Regions from separate parts of the Oceanicaulis sp. LC35 genome, predicted to be linked through region 2. Evidence: predicted binding sites of a transcription regulator. Region 2 holds the regulator's gene; the other holds the start of a gene.

Region 1 (10,343 bases), 1.0 Mb from region 2:
AGCGCGGTGGAATCTCCGCCTCCGGAAAACCCGAGCGCGAGGGCGTCAGTCACCCCGACCTCTAGCGACAGCCGATCCGGGAGGTCTCGCGCTGGGCCTTGCGCCGGGCGTCTTCACCCGCACGCGGGAATTCGGACGGGAAGGTCGCCAGCACCTGGCAGGCGCGGTTCGTCTCGCCCAGTGCGGCCAGAGAGGCGCCCAGACGGACCAGGGCGTCCGGAGCGCGCGGCCCCTGACGATCTTCCTGCAGAGAGGCGATATAGGAATCCGCCGCATCCTGGAAATCGCCATTGATGAAATGGGTCTCACCCAGCCAGTACCAGGCCTGGCCGACTTTTTGGTCTTCAGGATAGGTCTGGGTGAAGTCGCGCAGAAGCTCGCGCGCACCGCCGAAATCGCCATCCAGAAGACGGGCATTGGCGGTCTCGAACAGGGTGTCCGCATCCATCACCGGCTCGGGCGGCGCCGCAAGCGAACTCACATCGGCATTGAGCTGAGCCTGCGCCCCGCTCTGGGAACGCGTATCAAGGGACGGGCCCCGCGGTGCGGTCTGCTGACCCGAGGCGCCCAGCGGCTGCACGGTTGAAGCGCGCGCCTGCGCGTAAGGATCGCTCTCATCGATTTCGTCAGAGGTGAGCAGGTCGGACGGACCGCCCAGCGACAATGGATCCCCGCCCGAAGCGGCCTGACCATTGCCGGCGTCATAGGCCGAACCGCCTGAGAACAGACGATCCACATTCACGCCCAGCTGCTCGAGCTCCTGACGCAGGCGACGGTTCTCGAAGTTCAGGCGTTCGATCTCGCCGGTCTGCACGCGCTGCTGACGTTCCAGATCATCCACCCGCATCATCAGGGTTTCCGCCACCGGATCGCCTTGCAGCGCGCGGGTCTCGACCTGGGCCAACCTCGCCTCGACCGCATCCAGCCGTGCGGCCAGCTCCCGACGCGATTGCGCCTCGGCGGGAGATGCGGCCAGGGCGGCCAGAAGGCCCAGGGCGGACAGGGAGATCAAAACGAGACGAGTCATACGCACGGGTCCTGTTCAGCGGCTCAGACGTTTGAGCGCTAGTGTCGTCGAGCAAACGGCAAAATCAAGGCGAAGTCAGGAATTGTTGAGCAGACGGACGTCGTCGTCCACGACGGTCCAGCCCTCACCCTCACGGTTTTGCAGGGCGAAGCCATAGCCGTACCCGTCCTGCAGACGCAGCGTGCAGTGCAGCTGGACATGGCTGGGCGTACACTCCGCCTCGCCGCCAGAACCCGGCTGGGCGATTTGCGCCGAGACGCTGGCGAGATCAGCGCGACTGTCCGCACCGTCCAGCCAATAGGGTTCATCCCCCTCAAACAGCGTCGCCAGAAACGCCGCAGCCCCGCCCGCGTCATAGGGCAGTGCAAGCGGCGGCTCGCCCATCGTCTCATCACCAGGTTCGGAGAGAGTGTCGTCCCCGGCCGGCGCAGGCTCGTCTTGCAGAGCGCCGTAAACGCCCGGCGTCGACTCCACCACCATGGACAGGCCGTAGAGCGCGCCAATAGCTGCGATCGGGGCCACGATAAGCCCCATGAAAAGACGGATGATCATTGTGCTGCCCCCTCAAGCAGAAACGCCCGCAAGGATGAACCTTGCGGGCGGTCTGATCAATCCTTTTCAGGGCTGCTCCTAGGAGACAGCGCCCGACTGGATGACGGTCATGGCGTTCCGGTTGGTCGCCCAGCACTGCTCGGAGGACTGGTTGCAGACCGGACGCTCTTTACCGTAGGACACGGTGGAGATGCGGGACGGATCCACACCCTGGCTGACCAGGAAGTCGCGAGCGGCGTTGGCGCGGCGTGCGCCCAGAGCCAGGTTGTATTCACGGGTGCCGCGTTCATCGCAGTTGCCGGCGATCAGGATGCGGGCGCCCGGATAGGACGCCAGCCAGGCGGCCTGACGACGCAGGGTCGTGCGGGCTTCGTTGGACAGCGTGTGCTGGTCCAGCGCGAAGAAGACGCGGTCGCCCGCATTCACTTCAAAATCTTCCACCGAACCCGGGATCGGGCCTTGCGGTTCAGGGTTCTGCTCAACGACAGGACCCGGATCCGGCTGAGGCTCCGGCGTGTACGGCTCAGGCTGCGAGGCGCAGGCGGCCAGCGAAGCGCTGAGCGCCAGAGCGGCAAGAATAGACAGGCGTTTCATAATAAGGTCGTCCTCTCCAAGCCTATGTGACTCTGCATAGGCAAATCGGTGTGGATGCTATCAGAATGGGCGCGCTTCACACCCCCAAAAAATCCCCAAAACGCGCACCTCGGTGATGACATTAGCCGAGCTAAGCTCAGTCGATCAAGGGCGACCAAGCCGGATCACTCGCTTGCCCCTGCGTCGGCAAACGGCGCAGATTGAAGCCCGCCAAATCGATGCTCCAGATCGAATACGTCGTCCCTTCGCGCGTTCTGTCGCCGCGTGTGAACAACAACACACGGCCATTGGGCGACCAGGCGGGCGTATCCACGAAGTAACCTTCATACAGGATACGTTCTTCGCCCGAGCCGTCCGCAGCCACAACGCCCAGCATGAACTGGCCATTGCGCTGTTTGGTAAAGGCGATCAGGTCGCCACGCGGACTCCAGACCGGAGTGGTGTAGCGGCCTTCGCCAAACGTGATCCGCTGCGGGTCGGTCCCGTCTGCGTTCATCACGTACAATTGAGATTGCCCGCCGCGAGAAGACGAGAACACCACCTGCTCGCCGGTCGGCGCATAGGAAGGCTCCACATCATCGGCGGGGTGGGTTGTGAGCTGGCGCAGGGTGCGCGAGCGCAGATCAAACTTGAACAGGTCATGCCCGCTATGGCGCTCGGCGGACACCACCAGCTCGCGACCATTGGGATGGAAGCGCGCGGACAGGGACTGGCCTTCGCTGGCGAGCGAGGGGCCGGTGTCAAACAGCGCTTCCTGACGGCCCGTCTCAAGGTCGTACAGGTAGGAGGTCGCGCGACCGTCACGGAAGGACACATAGGTGATCTGCTGGGCGCTCGGCGAATAGTTCGGCAAGAGCGCCATATAGGACCGGTCGGTCAGGAAGGACGGGTTGGCGCCATCCTGATCCATCACCGCCAGACGACGGATCGGCTCGTTATTGGGGCCATTGCCCTCGGAGACATAGACGATGCGGGTGTCGAAATAGCCGCTCTCACCGGTCAGACGCTCATAGACGGCGTCCGACACCTTGTGAGCGATGCGGCGCCAGTTGTCTGGAGACGTCACGAACTGCAGGCCCTGCATCTGCTGTTCGGTATTGGCGTCCCACAGGCGGAAGGCCACGAGCATGCGGTCATTCTCGTCAATCGTCACCTCGCCCACCAGCAGCGCGGAGGCGTTGATCACGCGCCAGTCGCCAAAGCGCGGGCGCAGATTGATGTCTGAGATGTCCTCGATGAACGCCTCGGGATCGACCGGAGCGAACAGGCCCGAGGTCTCGAGATTGTTGCTGATCACACGGGAGATGTCCGCGCCGATCTCGGCTTCGCGATTGTCGTCGCCCATGAAGTCGGGAATGGCGATCGGGGTCGGGTCCAGCGTGCCTTCGGTCACGTCCACAACAAGCGGAGTTTGCGCAAAGGCCGAGCCGGCTATCACGATCAGGGCGAGGATCGGTGCAAAGAGGTAGCGCAGGACGGTCATGGAGAAGCTCCCGGGTTTCGGACGGAGGATCAGCGATTACGTTGGGTGTCGACATTAACCCGGAGCACGCGCCACTGGGCGTAATGCTCGGGGGGCAGAGGATAGGGCTGGCATTCGATCGCGCCGCGCAAGGCTCGTTCACCCGCCACTCTCAGGAAGGAATTGGGCGAATTCATGATGCGCGCTTCGTCGATCAGACGCGGCGGAACCGACAGGCGTCCATTGCGCTCCAGCCGCACTTCCATGGCGACGCGAAGGTCCATACTGGCCGGCGCGTCCGCGTTCGAGCGAATGCAGCGACTGATATGAGACGCCGCCATCGCCGACAGGCTGGCGGTCATGTCCGTGCCTGCGCCGACGCTGTTGCGCTGCTCGCCCGTTTCGGCCTGACCTTGCGGGGCGGCGTTATCGCGCGAGCGGTCCACAAGCTGGGACAGCGCGTTGAGATCGAGGGATTCCTGACGCGGTTCAGGCTCGCGCGGACGGGGCTGCGGGACCGGCTCGGGTTCCGGCTCAGGTTCGGGTTCAGGCTCCGGCGGCGTGGGTTCGGGTTCGGGCTCCGGCTCGTCCTGAGGCGCAGGCGGAATGACTTCCGGCTGGGCTTCAGGCTGCACGGGCTCCGGCTCCGGCTCTGGAGCAGGTTGCGGCGCAGGCGTTTCGATGACCTCTTCGGGTTCAGGCTCCGGCTCGGGACGGGCGGCGCGCACATTCGTCTCGCGCGCCAGCGTCACCAGCTCGACGGGCACATAGGTCAGCTCTTCGGTCAAACGCCGCGTATGCGGAAACGCGATCAGCGCGCTCGCAATCAGCCCTGCATGAATGCACAGGGAGAGGATGAACCCCAGGGCCTGACGCATGGCCCGACCCCCTATTCGCGGATCGGTTCGGTGACGAGGCCGATATTGGTGTAGCCAGAAGCCGACACCCGGGCCATCACCCGCATGACATCGCCATAGGGGGCGCCATCATCGGCGCGGATATAGATCCGTGCTTCAGAACCTGCGCCGGTAATTGCGGCCAGACGCGGGGCGAGCTCGTCAAACTCGACCACAGTCTCCATCAGATAGAGCGTGCCGTCCGCCTGGATCGTCAGGGTCAGCGGTTCTTCCGACGTGGTCATGGCGCGCGCTTCGGTGTCAGGCAGATCGACCTCGACCCCCACCGTCAGGAGCGGCGCGGACACCATGAACACGATCAGCAGCACCAGCATCACGTCCACGAACGGCGTGACATTGATCTCAGCCTTGGGCTTGAAGCGACGACGCCCATTGCCGCCGCCGGAGTCGAGACCGCCAGCCATGAGCTAGTTCCCCCGGCTCGCAAGCGCCGCCAGGTCATCCACCAGGCCTTCAAGGCGGGCGGCGTATTTGGCGAGATTGGACGACAGGGCGTTAAAGAAGATCACGGCCGGAATAGCGGCCAGAAGACCCAGGGCGGTCGCGAACAGGGCTTCGGAAATGCCCGGGGCCACGACGGCCAGAGACGTATTCTCGGACGCAGCGATGGAGCGGAAGGCGTTCATGATGCCCCACACCGTGCCGAAGAGACCGATGAAAGGCGCGGACGAGCCTATGATCGACAGCACGCCGAGACCGGCTTCCATCTTGTTCAGCTCGCGATTGGCTTCCGCGCCGCCGCTTTTGGCGACCGCGTAACCGTCCCAGTCACGCATGGCGGCCGCCAGCACACGGCCAAAGGGCTCCTTGGCGGGCTTGGCGTATTTGTCGACCAGTTGATCGAGGGAGCCGCCGGACCAGAAATCGTTTTCAAAGCGCGAGGCGCCGGCATGGGCCTTGTTCAGCTGCATCCACTTCTCGATGGCGATGGCCCAGGACCAGATCGACATCAACGCCAGGATCGCCATCACCGCCTTCACCACGATGTCGGCGCGCATGAACAAATGCATGATGGTCAGTTCAGTGGCCGGACCCGTCAGCTCAACTGCAACGCTTTCCATGGAAACTCCGCTAGACCCTCACGCACCCGCGCCGAGCGGATGCGTCATTATGAAACGCCCTCGGCAAGCAGGTGTAACCGCACGCACGCGCCACGCCAAGCCGAACTCTTCGAGCCGGGCATAACATCAACAGAAAACACCGCGATTGGGGCGAATTGAGGGAGAATTCTAGTCGGTTACGTAGCGTAACACCTGATCCAGCATGCTCTTGGGCAAGCGCCTTGGGCGCCCCTCAAGGTCGATACAGGCCGCTTCCACATCGGCGGTGACCAGCACTTCACCCGCCGCCATGACCCGCTGGCGGATCACCAGCCGGGCGCCCTTTGCAGACAGAAACCGCGTCTCGATGGTCAGAGCGTCATCAATGCGGGCAGGCTTGAGATAATCGAGATTGATCTTGCGCACGGCAAAGCCCAGCGGCGGGTCCAGTTTCAGGATCTCGGCGTGAGATATGCCCGCACAGCGCAGGGCGTCGGTCCGACCCCGCTCCAGGAATTTGAGATAGTTGGCGTAATAGACGACGCCCGTGAAATCGGTGTCTTCGTAATAGACCCGGACAGACAACTGGTGCGTCTTGTCATCGAGCCAGACACCGGCATGGGGTTCGGCCATTACGCGCCCTCCCCGAACAGATCGTCACTGAGATGACGCGGCATGGTGAAGCCCAGATGTTCATAGGCGCGCTTGGCCGCCACCCGGCCGCGCGGCGTGCGCATGATGAAACCTTGCTGGATCAGGAAGGGTTCGACCACGTCTTCCAGCGCATCGCGCGCCTCGGCGCAGGCCGCCGCCAGCGTTTCAACGCCCGCAGGCCCGCCGCCAAAACCATCAATCAAAACCCGAAGATAGCGCCGATCGAGGCTGTCGAGCCCCACTTCGTCCACGTCGAGCCGTCTCAGCGCAGCGTCGGCGGCTTTTGAATCAATGACAGGCACGCCGTCTTCCTCGGCGAAGTCGCGCACCCGGCGAAGCAAACGCCCGGCGACGCGCGGCGTGCCGCGGGCGCGCTTGGCGATCTCGGTCGCGCCATCCTCGCTCATGGGCGCACCCAGCTTGGCGGCGGCGCGGGCGACAATGCCGGAGAGTTCTTCGGTAGAGTAAAACTCAAGCCGCACCGGCACGCCGAAGCGGTCCCGCAAAGGCGTCGCCAGTAGACCCGCCCGAGTCGTGGCGCCCACGAGCGTGAAGGGCGGCAGATCAATGCGCACGGTGCGCGCGCTCGGTCCCTCGCCGATCACCAGATCAAGGCAGAAATCCTCCATCGCCGGATAGAGAATCTCCTCGACCGCCGGGAGCAAGCGGTGGATCTCGTCGATGAAGAGGACGTCGCGTTCTTCAAGATTGGTCAGGATCGCTGCAAGATCGCCCGCCTTGGCGATCACCGGGCCGGACGTGGCGCGAAAATTCACGCCCAACTCCTTGGCCACGATCTGGGCGAGCGTCGTCTTGCCAAGGCCGGGCGGGCCGGACAAGAGGACGTGATCGAGCGCCTCGCCGCGTCGCGCAGCGGCCTGGGTGAAGACCTTGAGATTGGCGATGGCGGCGGGCTGGCCCACGAACTCGTCAAAGGACAGCGGACGCAACGCCTTGTCCCGGCCATCGCCGGGGCTGGCTTCTGCTGAAATGATGCGCTCTTCGGCTTCGCTCACCGCGCCAGCTCCTTGAGGGCTGATTTGATCACAAGCCCTTCGGTCGCATCATCGCCCAGCTGACGCAAGGCTTCGGCGGCGGCCTTGCGTGCATCGCTTTCGCTATAGCCCAGATTGACCAATGCCGAGACGGCGGATTCGCGCATCACATTGTCTCGTGGCGCGGAGGGAGCAGACGGCGCATCCGCGCCCGCAGGGGCCAGAGCGGCGGCCAGACCTGCAACACCAGCGCCCAGCGACCGGCCCAATGGCGGCGCCTTGTCCTTAAGTTCGGTGGCGATGCGTTGGGCAAGCTTCTTGCCCACGCCCTTGGCGCGCTCGAACGGAATGGGATCGCCCAGAATGGCGGAGCTTTCGATCTCCCCGACCTCGATGGCGTCCAGCATGGCGAGGGCGTGCTTGGCGCCCACCCCCTGCACCGATTGCAGGCGCACGAACCAGGCGCGTTCGGAATCGCTCAGGAACGCAAACAGCTTGAACTGGTCCTCGCGTACATGGGTCTCGATATGAAGCGCGACCGGCTTGCCCGGTTCAAGCCGGGCCAAAGTGCGCGATCCGGCGCTGACCAGATAGCCGACGCCGTTCACATCAATGACGGCCTCTTCCTCGCCCACACAATCGACGACGCCCTTGAGCTTTCCGATCACGACGCGCTTCCTTTCACGCTGGTTCTATGGTGCGCATGACAGACTGCGACAGCCAGCGCGTCGGCGGCGTCCGCATCCGCTTTCGATCCGGGCAGCAGGATGGCGATCATCGCCGCGACCTGCGCCTTCTCCGCCGAGCCCGTGCCCACAACCGCTTTCTTGACAAGCTTGGGGGCGTATTCGCCCACAATCAGACCCGCGCGCGCCGGGGCCAGCATGGCGGCCGCCCGGGCCTGACCGAGCTTGAGCGCGCTGACCGCGCTGGCGTGAACGAACTGGTCTTCCACTGCGGCTTCGTCGGGTTTGTGCGCGATCACAAGCTCTTCAACGGCGTTGTAGATCACCGTCAGTCGTTCAGCCATGGGCGCTTTGGAGGGGGCCTTGATGACACCATAGCCGACCAGCGACAGGCGCGAGCCGGTCTGGTCGATCACCCCCCAACCCGTGGCGTTCAAACCCGGATCGATGCCCAATATGCGAATCGCGCTGCTCATCCGGCGCCAGCATAGAGCACTTGGAACAAAACGCGACCAAACTCTGCACGCGGGCCCGTTCAGATCGCATTCAGCTTCTCAGGGACCATAATCGGTGTAAGGTCATTGTCTTTGGGGGAGACGGGCATGAGCAAGAAACGGACGCTCTCACGGCGGTCCTTCCTGACCCAGGTCGCAGGCGGCGCAACCGCCATCGGCGCGGCGGGTCTTACGGGCTGCACCACGACCGGCGCGGGCTACACCGGGCTGACCGATCAGGATACAGGCCCCTACGCAGACGCTGTGGGATACGGACGCCGCGGCGCCTATGGCGGCGAACGCAATTGCACCGACGCTGATCAGGGCCCTTATGCCGATCCTGCAAATCAGGGCCGCAATTGCCGCGGACAGTCGGGCTTTACCGACAATGATCAGGGGCCGTATGCGGACCCGCCCGGTCAGGGTCGCGGCAACGGCTACCAGAACGGTTATACTGACAACGATCAGGGCCCTTACGCCGACCCGCCCGGACAGGGACGCGGGGGCTACCAGAATGGCGTCACCGATAACGACCAGGGACCGTACGCCGATCCGCCGGGTCAAGGGCGCGGCAACGGCTATCAGGGCGGATATACCGACAATGATCAGGGGCCGTATGCGGACCCGCCCGGTCAGGGTCGGGGCGGCCATCCGGGCGGCGGACGCCAATGCACGGACTCTGACTCAGGGCCCTATGCCGATCCGGCCAATCAGGGACGGCGCTGCTAGCCCTCATGTCATCCACGCCTGTTTCCACGTCCGGCGCGCTGGCCAGCCTCCTCGCGCCCCACAAGACAGATACGTTCTTTGAGACCGCCTTTGAGCAGACCCATCTGCATGCGGCGGGGACGGACCATGACCGGTTCAAGCCACTGATCAGTCTGGACGCCATCGACCGTATTCTGGCTGAAGACCTGTTGCGGGAGGGCGATCTGTCCATGGCGCGGGCCGAACCCCGCCTGCAGGCCGGCGCCTGGCTGCGGGAGGACGGTCTGGTGGATCGGGGCGAGGTCGCGAGGCTCTACCAGCAGGGCGCGACGCTGATCCTGCCCCAGCTGCAGGCGCGTCACCGGCCGCTGGCCGATCTCTGCCGTCAGCTGGAAGCGGAGTTCTCGTGCCCGGTCCAGACCAATATCTATCTCACCCCGCCCAACGCGCAGGGCTTTCAGACCCATTACGACAATCACGATGTGCTGGTGCTGCAGGTCGAGGGCTCCAAGCGCTGGCGGCTCTATGACGCCCCGGTGGGCACGCCCTATCGCGGCGAGCGCTTCACGCCGGGCCGCTTCGCCCAGACCGAGCCGCGCGACGAGCTGGTGCTGAACCCCGGCGATGTCCTTTATGTGCCGCGCGGGCTGATGCATGACGCGGTCAATGAAGGGACCGACGAGGCCTCGCTACACATCACGACAGGCCTTCTGGCCAAGACCTGGGCGGACTTCCTGCTCGAAGCGGTGTCTGAAGCCGCGCTGCGCACGCCGCAACTGCGCCGCGCTTTGCCGCCCGGCTTCGCCCGCGGCGCCGTCAGCTCCGGCGTGTTCGCAAAAACCTTTGCCGAAGCGCTGGAAGCGGTGGGCAGGAACGCCGACATCGATGCGGTGCTGGGCCTTTTCACCGACACCGCCCTCACTTCACGCCCCGCCGATACGCGCGGCGCGCTGACCTTTGGTCCGATCACGGCGGACACGAAACTGAAGCGCCGGGCGCTGATTGCGCTCGACCTTGTGGATGACGGGGATCATGTGGCGCTGGTGGCGCCGGGCGGCGCGCTGACTTTTGACGCGCCCGCTGAAGCCGGGCTGGAGCGGCTTTTAAAGGGCGAGACCATCAGCCTGTCAGACTTTCCCGCACTGGACGAGGCCAAGGCGCGCGACCTGTTTGAGCGGCTGATCGCCTATGGCGTGGCGGAGCGGGCCTGAGCC
Region 2 (10,343 bases):
AGCCCCACATCATCGATGATCACCGCCAGTTGCGGGCGTTGGCGGGCGGCAGCAAGCGACGGCGACGGCGCCGGTGAAGACGCAGAAACCTCTACCGGAACCGGTTCTTCACCGCGCACATACACGTCAGCTTCAATCCGGTTCGAGGCTTCAACGCGGATCACGCCGGGCCAGAAGGCTGTTGCATCAGCCTGGCCCGTGCTCGCCAAGGTTTCCGTCTGGTCAGGCTCCACAGACTGGGCGCCAAGATTATAGGCAAGCGCCGCAACCAGCATGAAACCGGCGGCCAGAGCCGAGCCCAGGTGCGGCGCATATGAAGCAGTTCGCATCATCAAAGCGTATTTACAGCGAGTCGCGGTTGGCGGCGCGCACGGGCTTGCTTAAGTTCCACAGCTCATTTTCACAGATGCTGCGAGCCGCCCATGCTGTTGATCATCGACAATTATGACAGCTTCACCTTCAACCTGGTCCATTACGTCCAGGAGCTGGGGGCCCCGACGCGCGTCATCCGCAATGACGCCATGAGCGCCGCCGACGCGCTGGCGCTGGACCCCAAGGGCATTCTGATCAGTCCGGGCCCGTGCGATCCGGACCGGGCCGGCATCTGTCTTGAGCTGATCGAAACCGCGCCCCACGATCTGCCGATCTTTGGCGTCTGTCTGGGCTTTCAGTCCATTGGTCAGGTGTTCGGCGGCAAGGTGGTTCAGGCCAAAGCCATCATGCATGGCAAAACCAGTCCTATCGAGCATGACGGGACCGGCGTATTCGAGGGCCTGCCCTCGCCCTATAACGCCACACGCTATCACTCTCTCGCGGTCGATCTGCCGGACGGCACTGACCTGGTCGCTAACGCCCATACCGCCGACGGTGAGATCATGGGTCTGATGCACAAGACCCGCCCCATTCACGGCGTGCAGTTCCACCCCGAATCCATTGCCTCCGAGCATGGTCATGCGCTTATCGGCAATTTCCTGCGCCTCGCAGGGATGACTGTGGAACAAGCTGCATGAGCCGCATGCGCCCCGCCATTCAGGCCCTGGCGCAGGGTCAGGAGCCGGATGCCGCCGCCCTTGAGGCGGCGTTTGACGCCCTTATGGATGGCCAGGCGGACCCGGTCGAGGTTGGCGGCTTTCTGCTGGCCCTCACCGCGCTGGGCGAAAGCCCGCAAGCGCTGATGATCGGCGCCAAGGCCATGCGCGCCCGGATGACGCCTGTTGCCGCCCCCGCCACTGCCATAGACACATGCGGGACCGGCGGGGATGCCCGCGGCACCTGGAATATCTCCACCGCTGCGGCTCTGGTCGCTGCAGGCGCAGGCGCTGTCGTCGCAAAACATGGCAACAAGGCCGCCTCCTCCAAGTCAGGATCCGCCGAAGTGCTTGAAAGCCTCGGCGTGAACCTCTTCGCCTCACCGACTCAGGTGGAAGCGGCTCTGTCCCAAGCGCGCGTGGGTTTTCTCTTCGCACAAGCCCATCACGGCGCCGTGCGCCATGTGGGACCGGCACGAAAAATTCTGGGCGTGCGGACCATCTTCAATCTTCTGGGGCCGCTCTCAAACCCGGCTGGCGCGAAGCGTCAGCTTCTGGGCGTGTTTGATCGCAAATGGCTCCTTCCCATGGCCGAGGCCCTGCGGGGTCTTGGCGCTGAAGCGGCGATGATTGTGCATGGCGAAGACGGGCTGGATGAAATCACCACCACGGGCGTCAGCCATGTGGCCGAGCTCTTCCCTGATGGAACGATCCGCGAATACCAGATCACGCCCGAAGACGCCGGTCTGCCCCGCGCAGGTCTCGACGATCTCAAGGGCGGAGAACCTGAAGAGAACGCCGAGGCGATCCGCGATCTTCTGAAAGGCGCCACAGGCCCCTATCGCGATATCGTGCTGTTTAACGCCGCTGCGGCGCTCAAACTCGCCGGTCTCTCTGATGATCTGAAATCGGGTGCAGCGCTTGCCGCCAGCGCCCTTGATGAGGGCCGCGCGCAAGCGGCGCTCGACGCCCTTGTTCGCGCCAGCAACGCCTGAACCAATTTGACGAGACCGCAATGAGCGATGTTCTGACCCGTATCGAAGCCTATAAGCGCGCTGACGTCGCCGAGCGCAAAGCCCGCCTATCCTATGAGGCGGTGTGCGAGCGGGCGCAGGATGCGAGCCCTGTTCGCGGTTTCAAGGCGGCATTGGAGCGCGATGCCGCCGCGAACGGTCTGGGCCTGATTGCCGAAGTAAAGAAAGCCAGCCCCTCCAAGGGCCTGATCCGCGCGGACTTCAATCCGCCCATCCTCGCCAAAGCCTATGAAGACGGCGGCGCGAGCTGCCTGTCCGTTCTGACCGATGAGCCCAGTTTTCAGGGCCATGACGACTATCTGGTCGCCGCACGCGCTGCAGTGGACCTGCCCGTCCTGCGCAAGGATTTTCTCTATGATCCCTGGCAAGTCGCCGAATCACGCGCGCTCGGCGCGGACTGTATTCTGGTGATTCTGGCGAGCGTGGATGATTCCCTCGCCGCCGCCCTGATCGAAGAAGCCTTCAAATGGGGCATGGATGCCTTGGTCGAAGTGCATGACGCAGAGGAAATGAAGCGCGCCCTCGCCCTGCCCAGCCCGCTCGTTGGTGTGAACAATCGCAATCTGCGCACGTTTGAGACGAGCCTTGAAACCTTTGAAACCCTTGCCCCTATGGTGGGTGAAGACCGTGTTCTGGTGGCCGAAAGCGGCATTTTCACCCGTGACGACGCCGTGCGTTTGCAACAGGCTGGGGCCAAGGCGTTGCTGGTGGGTGAAAGCCTGATGCGCCAGGACGATGTGACAGCGGCGACGCGCGCCCTGATTGGTCGGGCATAACACCGGGCCTTCACTTGACGTTAAGACGGAACATGCATAGAACACCCTTATAGAGTTTCTATTTTGTTCCAAGAGGCGATCATGCTGACCAAAAAGCAGCACGAGCTTTTGCTCTACATCAACAAACGTCTGTCCGAAGACGGCGTGTCGCCTTCCTTTGACGAAATGAAAGAGGCGCTCAATCTCGCTTCCAAATCCGGCGTTCACCGTCTGGTCTCGGCTCTGGAAGAGCGCGGCTTCATCCGCCGCCTCGCCCACCGCGCCCGCGCTCTGGAAGTGCTCAAGCTGCCCTCTGGCGGCGCGAGCGCCCAGTCCACGCCTGCCAAGACCAATGTCGTCAGCGCCGATTTCGGCTCCGCCACCTCTGATGAGCGCACCCATGGCGTGGAAGTGCCGGTCCTTGGCCGGATCGCCGCCGGTGTGCCGATCGAGGCGATCCAGCACGAAACCGACCGCCTGCCCGTCCCGGCGGACATGATTTCAGGCGGCGAACACTTCGCCCTCGAAGTCCACGGCGACTCCATGATTGAGGCCGGCATCCTTGATGGCGACCTTGTGATCATCAAGCGCGGCGACACGGCCAATACCGGCGACATCGTCGTGGCGCTTGTTCATGACGAGGAAGCCACGCTGAAAAAGCTGCGCAAGAAAGGCGGCTCCATCGCCCTTGAAGCGGCGAACCCGGCCTATGAGACCCGGATTTTCGGCCCGAACGAGGTGAAGGTTCAGGGTCGCCTTGTGGGACTTATCCGTCGCTATCACTAGGCGATCTGCTTTCGGGGCAGTAGTCTGGCGCACCCTTCTGAGGACGCCAGCTCATGACCGACGCCACCCCGCTCAGCTTTGACCTCTACTGGTCTTTCCGCAGCCCCTACAGCTATATCGCCGCCCAGCGATTTTTAGAGCTGCGTCAGCACTACGCCTTCAATGTGAATGTGCGCATCGTGCGCCCGCTGGCGGTTCGAAGCCCTGAATTCTTTGAAGAGCGGGATCCACGCTGGATCCATTATGTAATCGTGGATGTAGCGCGCGAGGCGGAACGACTGGGCTTGCCCATTTCCGCCCCCTCGCCTGACCCGATCGTACAGGACATCCATACGCTCAAGATCGCCCCGGAACAGCCGCGGATCGCCTATCTCAACCAGCTGGGCGTTCTGGCCTGCGAGGACGGCGACGGCCTGGCCTATATCGCCCACGCCAGCCGCCGCATCTGGGGCGGAAGCGCTGCAGGACATGACACGCCCTGGACCGAGGATGGCGCACTGGATGACGCGGCCCGCGCCGCCGGGCTCGATCCGGACACGCTGAACACGCAATCAGATGCCCAATCAGACCGTATTGATAGTCAAATCATCGAGAACGAAGCCAATCAGGACGCCGCCGGCCATTGGGGCGTGCCCCTAATGGTCTTTCAGGGCGAGCCCTTCTTCGGTCAGGACCGGATCGACGCCCTGCTCTGGCGCATGCAGCAACGCGGCCTGAAAGCGCTCTAGTCCGCTCAGGAACCGGAAGCGCCGCCCCACAAGCGATTGCGGCGCGCCGCTTGCGCGCTGCGCATGCGGATGACCTGCCCGTCATGGACCCAGAACTCCAGTCCGCCCAGCTCTTCCCGAGCGACAGTATCGAGAATCAGCGCCGCGCAACGACGTTTGCGCCAGGCGGAAACCTCCCCGTCAAAAACGATGAGGTCCGCCTCATGGCAATCATCTTCCAGCGCTTCGGCGGAGGCTGTCACGGCCAGCAACAAACCGTCTGAAGTTCGCCCCGTGCAGCCCAGACTGTCACAGCTCAGGGCGGCGCGATCCGGGCTGTCGCTGACGCCGGCCCGCTGCAGAAAGACCCGGGCATCGAACCGTCCGCGACGGCGATCTGTAACCGTGTAGCCCTCCGCGCCCTCAAAGCGAGCCAGCACCACCCCGCCATCGGTGATCATCATCTGGGGCGGGGTCTGGACCATGAACAGCGTCATCGCCGCCATGATCAGCAGCCCCCCGGTCACCCGCATCCATCCCAGCCCGATCACCAGACACGCAAAGCCCAGTCCGTAGAGCGCCACCAGCGCCGGGTCCGCCGCATTCGCCCCCACAACAGCGCCCTCCATGGTGGACGCCCAGTACGCCACATCCAGAACCCGGCGCAGCCCCTGGTCCATAATCCACAGAAAGGGCCGCTCCATCCCCACGACAGAGAAGATGAGCGCCGCGCCGCCCGCCGGCATGACCCAGAACGTAAAAAGCGGCATAGCGAGGAGGTTGGCGATAAGGCCATAGGCGGCCATGCGCTGGAAATGAAAGATCGCGAACGCCCCCGTCGCCGCCCCGGCAATGAGCGAGGTGGCGCTGAGCCCGGCCAGCGCATCCTTGAGCTTTCCAAACACGGATGACGACAGACCGGATTCAGGTCGCCAACGCTTATAGGCGTCAAAGCTGGCGATCAGGGCCGCAACAGCGGAGAAGCTCATCTGGAAACCGGGCTCAATGACGCTTTCAGGCGCAATGAGCAGGATCAGGATCGCCGCCAGCGCCAGTGAGCGCATGGAAAAAGCCTGACGGTCAAACAACACGCCCACCAGAACGACGAAGGCCATGATGTAGGCCCGCTGGGTGGAAACCGCCGCCCCGGAGATGATCAAATAGAGGCTGGCGGCGATCAGTGCGCCTAGAGCAGCCGGCTTGCGCGGGTCATGCGCGCGCGCCCAAGGCTCCCACATCGCAAACACCAGACGGATCAGCCAGTACGCCCCGCCCGCAAAAAGCGCCATGTGAAGGCCGGATATCGCCAGAATGTGCCCAAGCCCTGACAGACGTAACGCCTCGGCGTCCTCGGTGCTGACGCGGGCGCGTTCCCCGGTCAGCAAGGCGGCGGCGACAGCTCCGGTCCGCGTCCCGGTTTGAGATTGCAACCGCTCAGACAAACGCCAGCGAAAGCCCGCCAGGGACAGGCTGAGCGGCGCCCGTGTATCAATCTCGGTGCGCTCCATGTCCGAGATGGCGTAGCCCGTCAGAGCGATCTGATCGAACCAGGCGGCACGCGCCGGGTCATAGCCACCAGCGGCAACCGGGGCGGATGGCGGCGACAAGCGAGCCCGCACGCGGATCGCATCGCCTGGCTCGAACGCTGCGAGCCCCGCACGGATACGAACCCGATAGGGCGGCGTATCGGCATTCTCGAGCGCATGCACCCGGATGACAAGACGCGCCCGCCCCTCAAGCCGCTCCACCCGCTCAATCCAGCCCGTGACCTCTGCACTGCGTTCAGACTGAAAGGCCCCAAGTTCTGGCGCGCCCAGCGAATGAGCCCGCTCCCGAGACAGAACGAAGCCAAGTGTCAGGCAGTTCACAAGCACGAGCGCATAAAGTGTGAGGACGTTCCGTCTGAACCACCAGACAATGCCCGCGACAAAGCTCAGTCCCGCCCCGAACAGCACCGGCGCCAAGCCCGGCTCTGACGGCCATGAGAAATAGGCTGCTGCGCCGACAGCCAGCGCCACCGGCGCCCACAGGATCAGGCGGTTGGGGTCTGGAACTGTGAGCGCCAACGCGCCGCCCAGCCCAGCCGTCACGGCTCGGCGCAAGTCTGGGATTTCCCCCACAGGTGGAAACTTTAGCGATTTCACACCTTCATCATGGCGTGAACATCAGGCGGAGGCTATGACGGAGACGCTTTGGCGTGCTAAAGAGCACCTCCCTTCGCACTGCAGCATGAATTCGCAATTGCAAGACACCATGAAAATCATCACGCGTTTCGCGCCCTCACCGACCGGCTATCTGCATATCGGCGGCGCGCGTACGGCGCTGTTCAACGCCCTGTTCGCTCAGGCGAATGGCGGCGAATTCAAGCTTCGCATCGAGGATACGGATCGTGCGCGTTCCACCGATGAAACCGTGCAGGCGATTCTGGATGGACTGAGCTGGCTGGGCCTGAAATGGGATGGCGAAGCCGTGTCACAGTTCGCCCGCGCAGACCGTCACCGTGAAGTCGTGGACGCGCTGATCGAAAAAGGCGCGGCCTTCCGCTGCTATTGCACGCCGGAAGAAACCGAAGCGCTGCGCGAGCAGGCTTTCGCCGAAGGTCGCGCCCTGCGCTCGCCCTGGCGCGATCGTGATGCTTCAGAAGCGCCGGCGGACGCCCCCTTCGTGGTGCGCTTCCGTGCGGCGGATACTGACACTGTCATCGAGGATACGGTTCAGGGTCAGGTTCGTTGGGGCGCCAAGGAATTTGACGATCTCGTGCTTCTGCGCGGCGACGGCAACCCGACCTATAATCTCGCTGTAGTGGTCGATGACCATGATATGGGCGTCACCCACATCATCCGCGGCGATGATCACCTGACCAATGCCGGTCGTCAGACCCAGATCTATCAGGCGATGGGCTGGGAGATTCCGGTCTTCGCCCATATCCCGCTGATCCATGGTCCGGACGGCAAGAAGCTCTCCAAGCGTCACGGCGCTCTGGGCGTCGAAGCTTATCGCGATATGGGCTATCTGCCTGAAGGGCTGCGCAATTATCTGCTGCGCCTGGGCTGGTCCAAGGGCGATCAGGAATATTTCACCGATGCTGACATGGCCGCCGCCTTTGACCTCAAGGGTCTGGGCAAGGCGCCGGCGCGGCTCGATTTTGACAAGATGTCGAGCGTCAACGCCTGGCATATGAAACGCGCAGAGGATGCGCGTCTGACGGATCTGCTCTGGGACCGCCTGCAAGGCCGCGACGATCTGCGTCTTGATGATCAGGCGAAAGTCTGGGTTTCTTCAGCGATGAAAGTGCTGAAAGAACGCGCAGCGACCCTCGCAGAGCTGGAGGATCAATCCTATTTCCTTATTCGTCCGCGCCCGATCGAACTGACGGGCAAAACCGCCAAGGCGATCAATGATGACGCCAAGGCGCGTCTGTCACGTCTTGCGGACGTGCTAAGGGATACGCCGGACTGGACTGAAGCAGCTTTGGGCGATGTGCTTAACGCTTTCGCAGAGGCTGAAGAGGTTGGCTTCGGCAAGGTGGGTCAACCGCTTCGGGCGGCTCTCACCGGCGGCGCGCCAGCGCCGGACATGAGTTTTGTACTGGCGGTTCTGGGACGTGATGAAGTTCTGGATCGGCTCAATGACGTGATGGACTAGGTCGCGCCCCTATTCAGGCCGCGTCCATCATGACCCACACAAAAGGGGTTGGAGATATGGAAAACAAGATTCAACCGAAAGGTTCCGCGCAGCTGTCGATTAACGGCGAGACCTATGACCTGCCTGTATATGGCGGCTCTATCGGTCCGGACGTGATCGACATTCGCGCGCTGTACAAGAATGCGGGCGTTTTCACCTTTGACCCCGGCTTCACCTCCACCGCGTCTTGCGAAAGCCAGATCACCTATATTGATGGCGACGAAGGCACGCTTCTGTATCGCGGCTATCCGATCGACCAGCTGGCCGACAACGCCAGCTTCATTGAAGTCGCTTACCTGCTGCAAAACGGTGAGCTTCCGAACGCCAAGGAACTCGAAGAGTTTGATTGGACGATCCGTCGTCACACCATGCTGCACGACCAGTTCGACCAGTTCTTCCGCGGTTTCCGCCGTGACGCGCACCCGATGGCCATCATGGTCGGCACGGTTGGCGCTCTGTCGGCTTTCTATCACGACTCCACCGACGTCAATGACCCGCAGGCTCGCCTGATCGCGTCTCACCGCATGATCGCCAAGATGCCGACCATCGCGGCGCGCGCCTATAAATACCACATCGGTCAGCCCTTCGTGGCTCCGCAGAACGATCTCGACTATGCGTCGAACTTCCTGCAGATGTGCTTTGCTGTCCCGGCCGAGAAATACGAGGTGTCCCCGACCCTCGCCCGCGCAATGGACAAGATCTTTACCCTGCACGCCGACCACGAACAGAACGCCTCGACCTCGACCGTGCGTCTGGCGGGCTCTTCGGGCGCCAACCCGTTCGCCTGTATCGCAGCCGGCATCGCCTCGCTGTGGGGCCCGGCGCACGGCGGCGCGAACGAAGCCGCCCTCAACATGCTCAACGAGATCGGTTCGGTGGACAACATCCCCGAATACGTCGCGAAAGCCAAAGACAAGAACGATCCCTTCCGTCTGATGGGCTTTGGTCACCGCGTGTACAAGAACTATGACCCGCGCGCCAAAGTGATGCGTGAGACCTGCCATGCCGTGCTCGACGAGCTGGGCGTGCGCAATGACCCGCTGCTGGCCGTGGCCATGGAGCTGGAAAAGATCGCGCTGGAAGATCCTTACTTCGTCGAGAAGAAGCTCTATCCGAACATCGACTTCTATTCGGGCATCACCCTGAAGGCGATGGGCTTCCCGACCGAGATGTTCACCGTGCTGTTCGCCCTGGCCCGCACCGTCGGCTGGATCGCGCAATGGTCGGAAATGATCGAGGATCCGAGCCAGAAAATCGGTCGTCCGCGTCAGGCCTTCACCGGCGCGACGCAACGCGACTTCGTGGGGATCGACAAGCGCTAGGCGCTTTCCCTCGAACCCAATAAGACCGGCGAAGCAAAAGCTTCGCCGGTTTTCTTTTATCTGCACCTTAGCTTTAAAGCGGACCGAATTCGCGCCTTGTGAACAAGGCATCAAGCCCGACGCCAAGGGCTTCAGAGAGCCGGAGCGCCACCTCGATCGTGGGATTGAACTGCCCCCGCTCGATAGCGCCAATGGTTTGCGGATGCACCTGTACCCGGGTCGCGAGTTCCTGACGGGACAGGCCGCGATCCACGCGATAGGTCTTCACCCGGTTCAGAAAAGCGACGGGATCAGCCATCCGCGTCCTCATCTTCTTCGCCAGAGAAATCGAAATCAGACGCATTCAACGTCCAGGCCAGCACCAGTTGAGGGCCGGACATGGCCAGTGCGATCGACGCCAGGCCGACACCGATTGCATATCCCGCGGGCAAGGGGGATGCGCCAACCGCCGCGACGATAGCCAAAAGCACTAGCGCCAATTTCAATCCCTGTCGGGTCGCCATGGCGACAAGTGCTTGCTGGCGCTCATCATAGGGCTCACCCGGCACGGCGAAGCCTGGCCGACTGGCGAGAAACACCAGCCTGTCCAGCCAGAAGGCATCCACCGCGCAGATCAGCAGAACAGGCGCAAACCCCATCATGACCTGACTGAACCCTGCCTGATCAATGAGCGCCTTCAGGATGCCGTCGATCAAGACGGACAGCATGATTGCGAACACCACAAACACCATCACTGTCACGACCACCAGACCGCGCCGTTTGGGTATCGACGCCCAGGCTTGCGCCTTTCGGGGATCGTCACTGGAGTCCGCTTTGTAAAATCCGTGGAGCGGTCCCTGAGCACGCATGATCATCTCCTGCTTAAATTTCATAATATAGCATATATGCTACGTTACGAAGCACAAGGGCATGACCCAACAGCGGGATGTACTTCGCTAGACCAGGGAGAGCACCGCTGCGGCGGCGTTCGCTGAGGGGGATCCGCCCTCGCCGCGCATATGATCGGTGACTTCACGCAAGCGCCGGG

What was found. The regulator LexA, encoded in region 2, represses DNA repair genes until DNA is damaged. The targets are predictions, from matches to a motif close to ATGTTCCNCTTGTGTTCC.
Region 1: ruvC (crossover junction endodeoxyribonuclease RuvC) is a predicted target of LexA. The motif match lies at 8,426-8,443, and genes of this name have one in related genera.

What each region holds. Positions count from the first base shown of each region.
Region 1 covers NZ_CP170485.1:401,642-411,984, reverse strand. Annotated here, with positions in the region: gene tilS (tRNA lysidine(34) synthetase TilS) at 1-53, opposite strand, end outside; gene ybgF (tol-pal system protein YbgF) at 62-1,027, opposite strand; gene ACFELO_RS01940 (hypothetical protein) at 1,103-1,579, opposite strand; gene pal (peptidoglycan-associated lipoprotein Pal) at 1,658-2,173, opposite strand; gene tolB (Tol-Pal system beta propeller repeat protein TolB) at 2,310-3,656, opposite strand; gene ACFELO_RS01925 (hypothetical protein) at 3,686-4,513, opposite strand; gene ACFELO_RS01920 (ExbD/TolR family protein) at 4,525-4,956, opposite strand; gene ACFELO_RS01915 (MotA/TolQ/ExbB proton channel family protein) at 4,960-5,613, opposite strand; gene ybgC (tol-pal system-associated acyl-CoA thioesterase) at 5,782-6,225, opposite strand; gene ruvB (Holliday junction branch migration DNA helicase RuvB) at 6,225-7,262, opposite strand; gene ruvA (Holliday junction branch migration protein RuvA) at 7,259-7,909, opposite strand; gene ruvC (crossover junction endodeoxyribonuclease RuvC) at 7,906-8,403, opposite strand; gene ACFELO_RS01890 (hypothetical protein) at 8,530-9,150, shown strand; gene ACFELO_RS01885 (cupin domain-containing protein) at 9,156-10,340, shown strand.
Region 2 covers NZ_CP170485.1:1,397,849-1,408,191, reverse strand. Annotated here, with positions in the region: gene ACFELO_RS06645 (divergent polysaccharide deacetylase family protein) at 1-332, opposite strand, end outside; gene ACFELO_RS06640 (anthranilate synthase component II) at 423-1,010, shown strand; gene trpD (anthranilate phosphoribosyltransferase) at 1,007-2,023, shown strand; gene trpC (indole-3-glycerol phosphate synthase TrpC) at 2,044-2,838, shown strand; gene lexA (transcriptional repressor LexA) at 2,920-3,603, shown strand; gene ACFELO_RS06620 (2-hydroxychromene-2-carboxylate isomerase) at 3,657-4,331, shown strand; gene ACFELO_RS06615 (ComEC/Rec2 family competence protein) at 4,337-6,412, opposite strand; gene gltX (glutamate--tRNA ligase) at 6,540-7,955, shown strand; gene gltA (citrate synthase) at 8,012-9,316, shown strand; gene ACFELO_RS06600 (helix-turn-helix transcriptional regulator) at 9,390-9,614, opposite strand; gene ACFELO_RS06595 (hypothetical protein) at 9,607-10,164, opposite strand; gene lpxB (lipid-A-disaccharide synthase) at 10,252-10,343, opposite strand, start outside.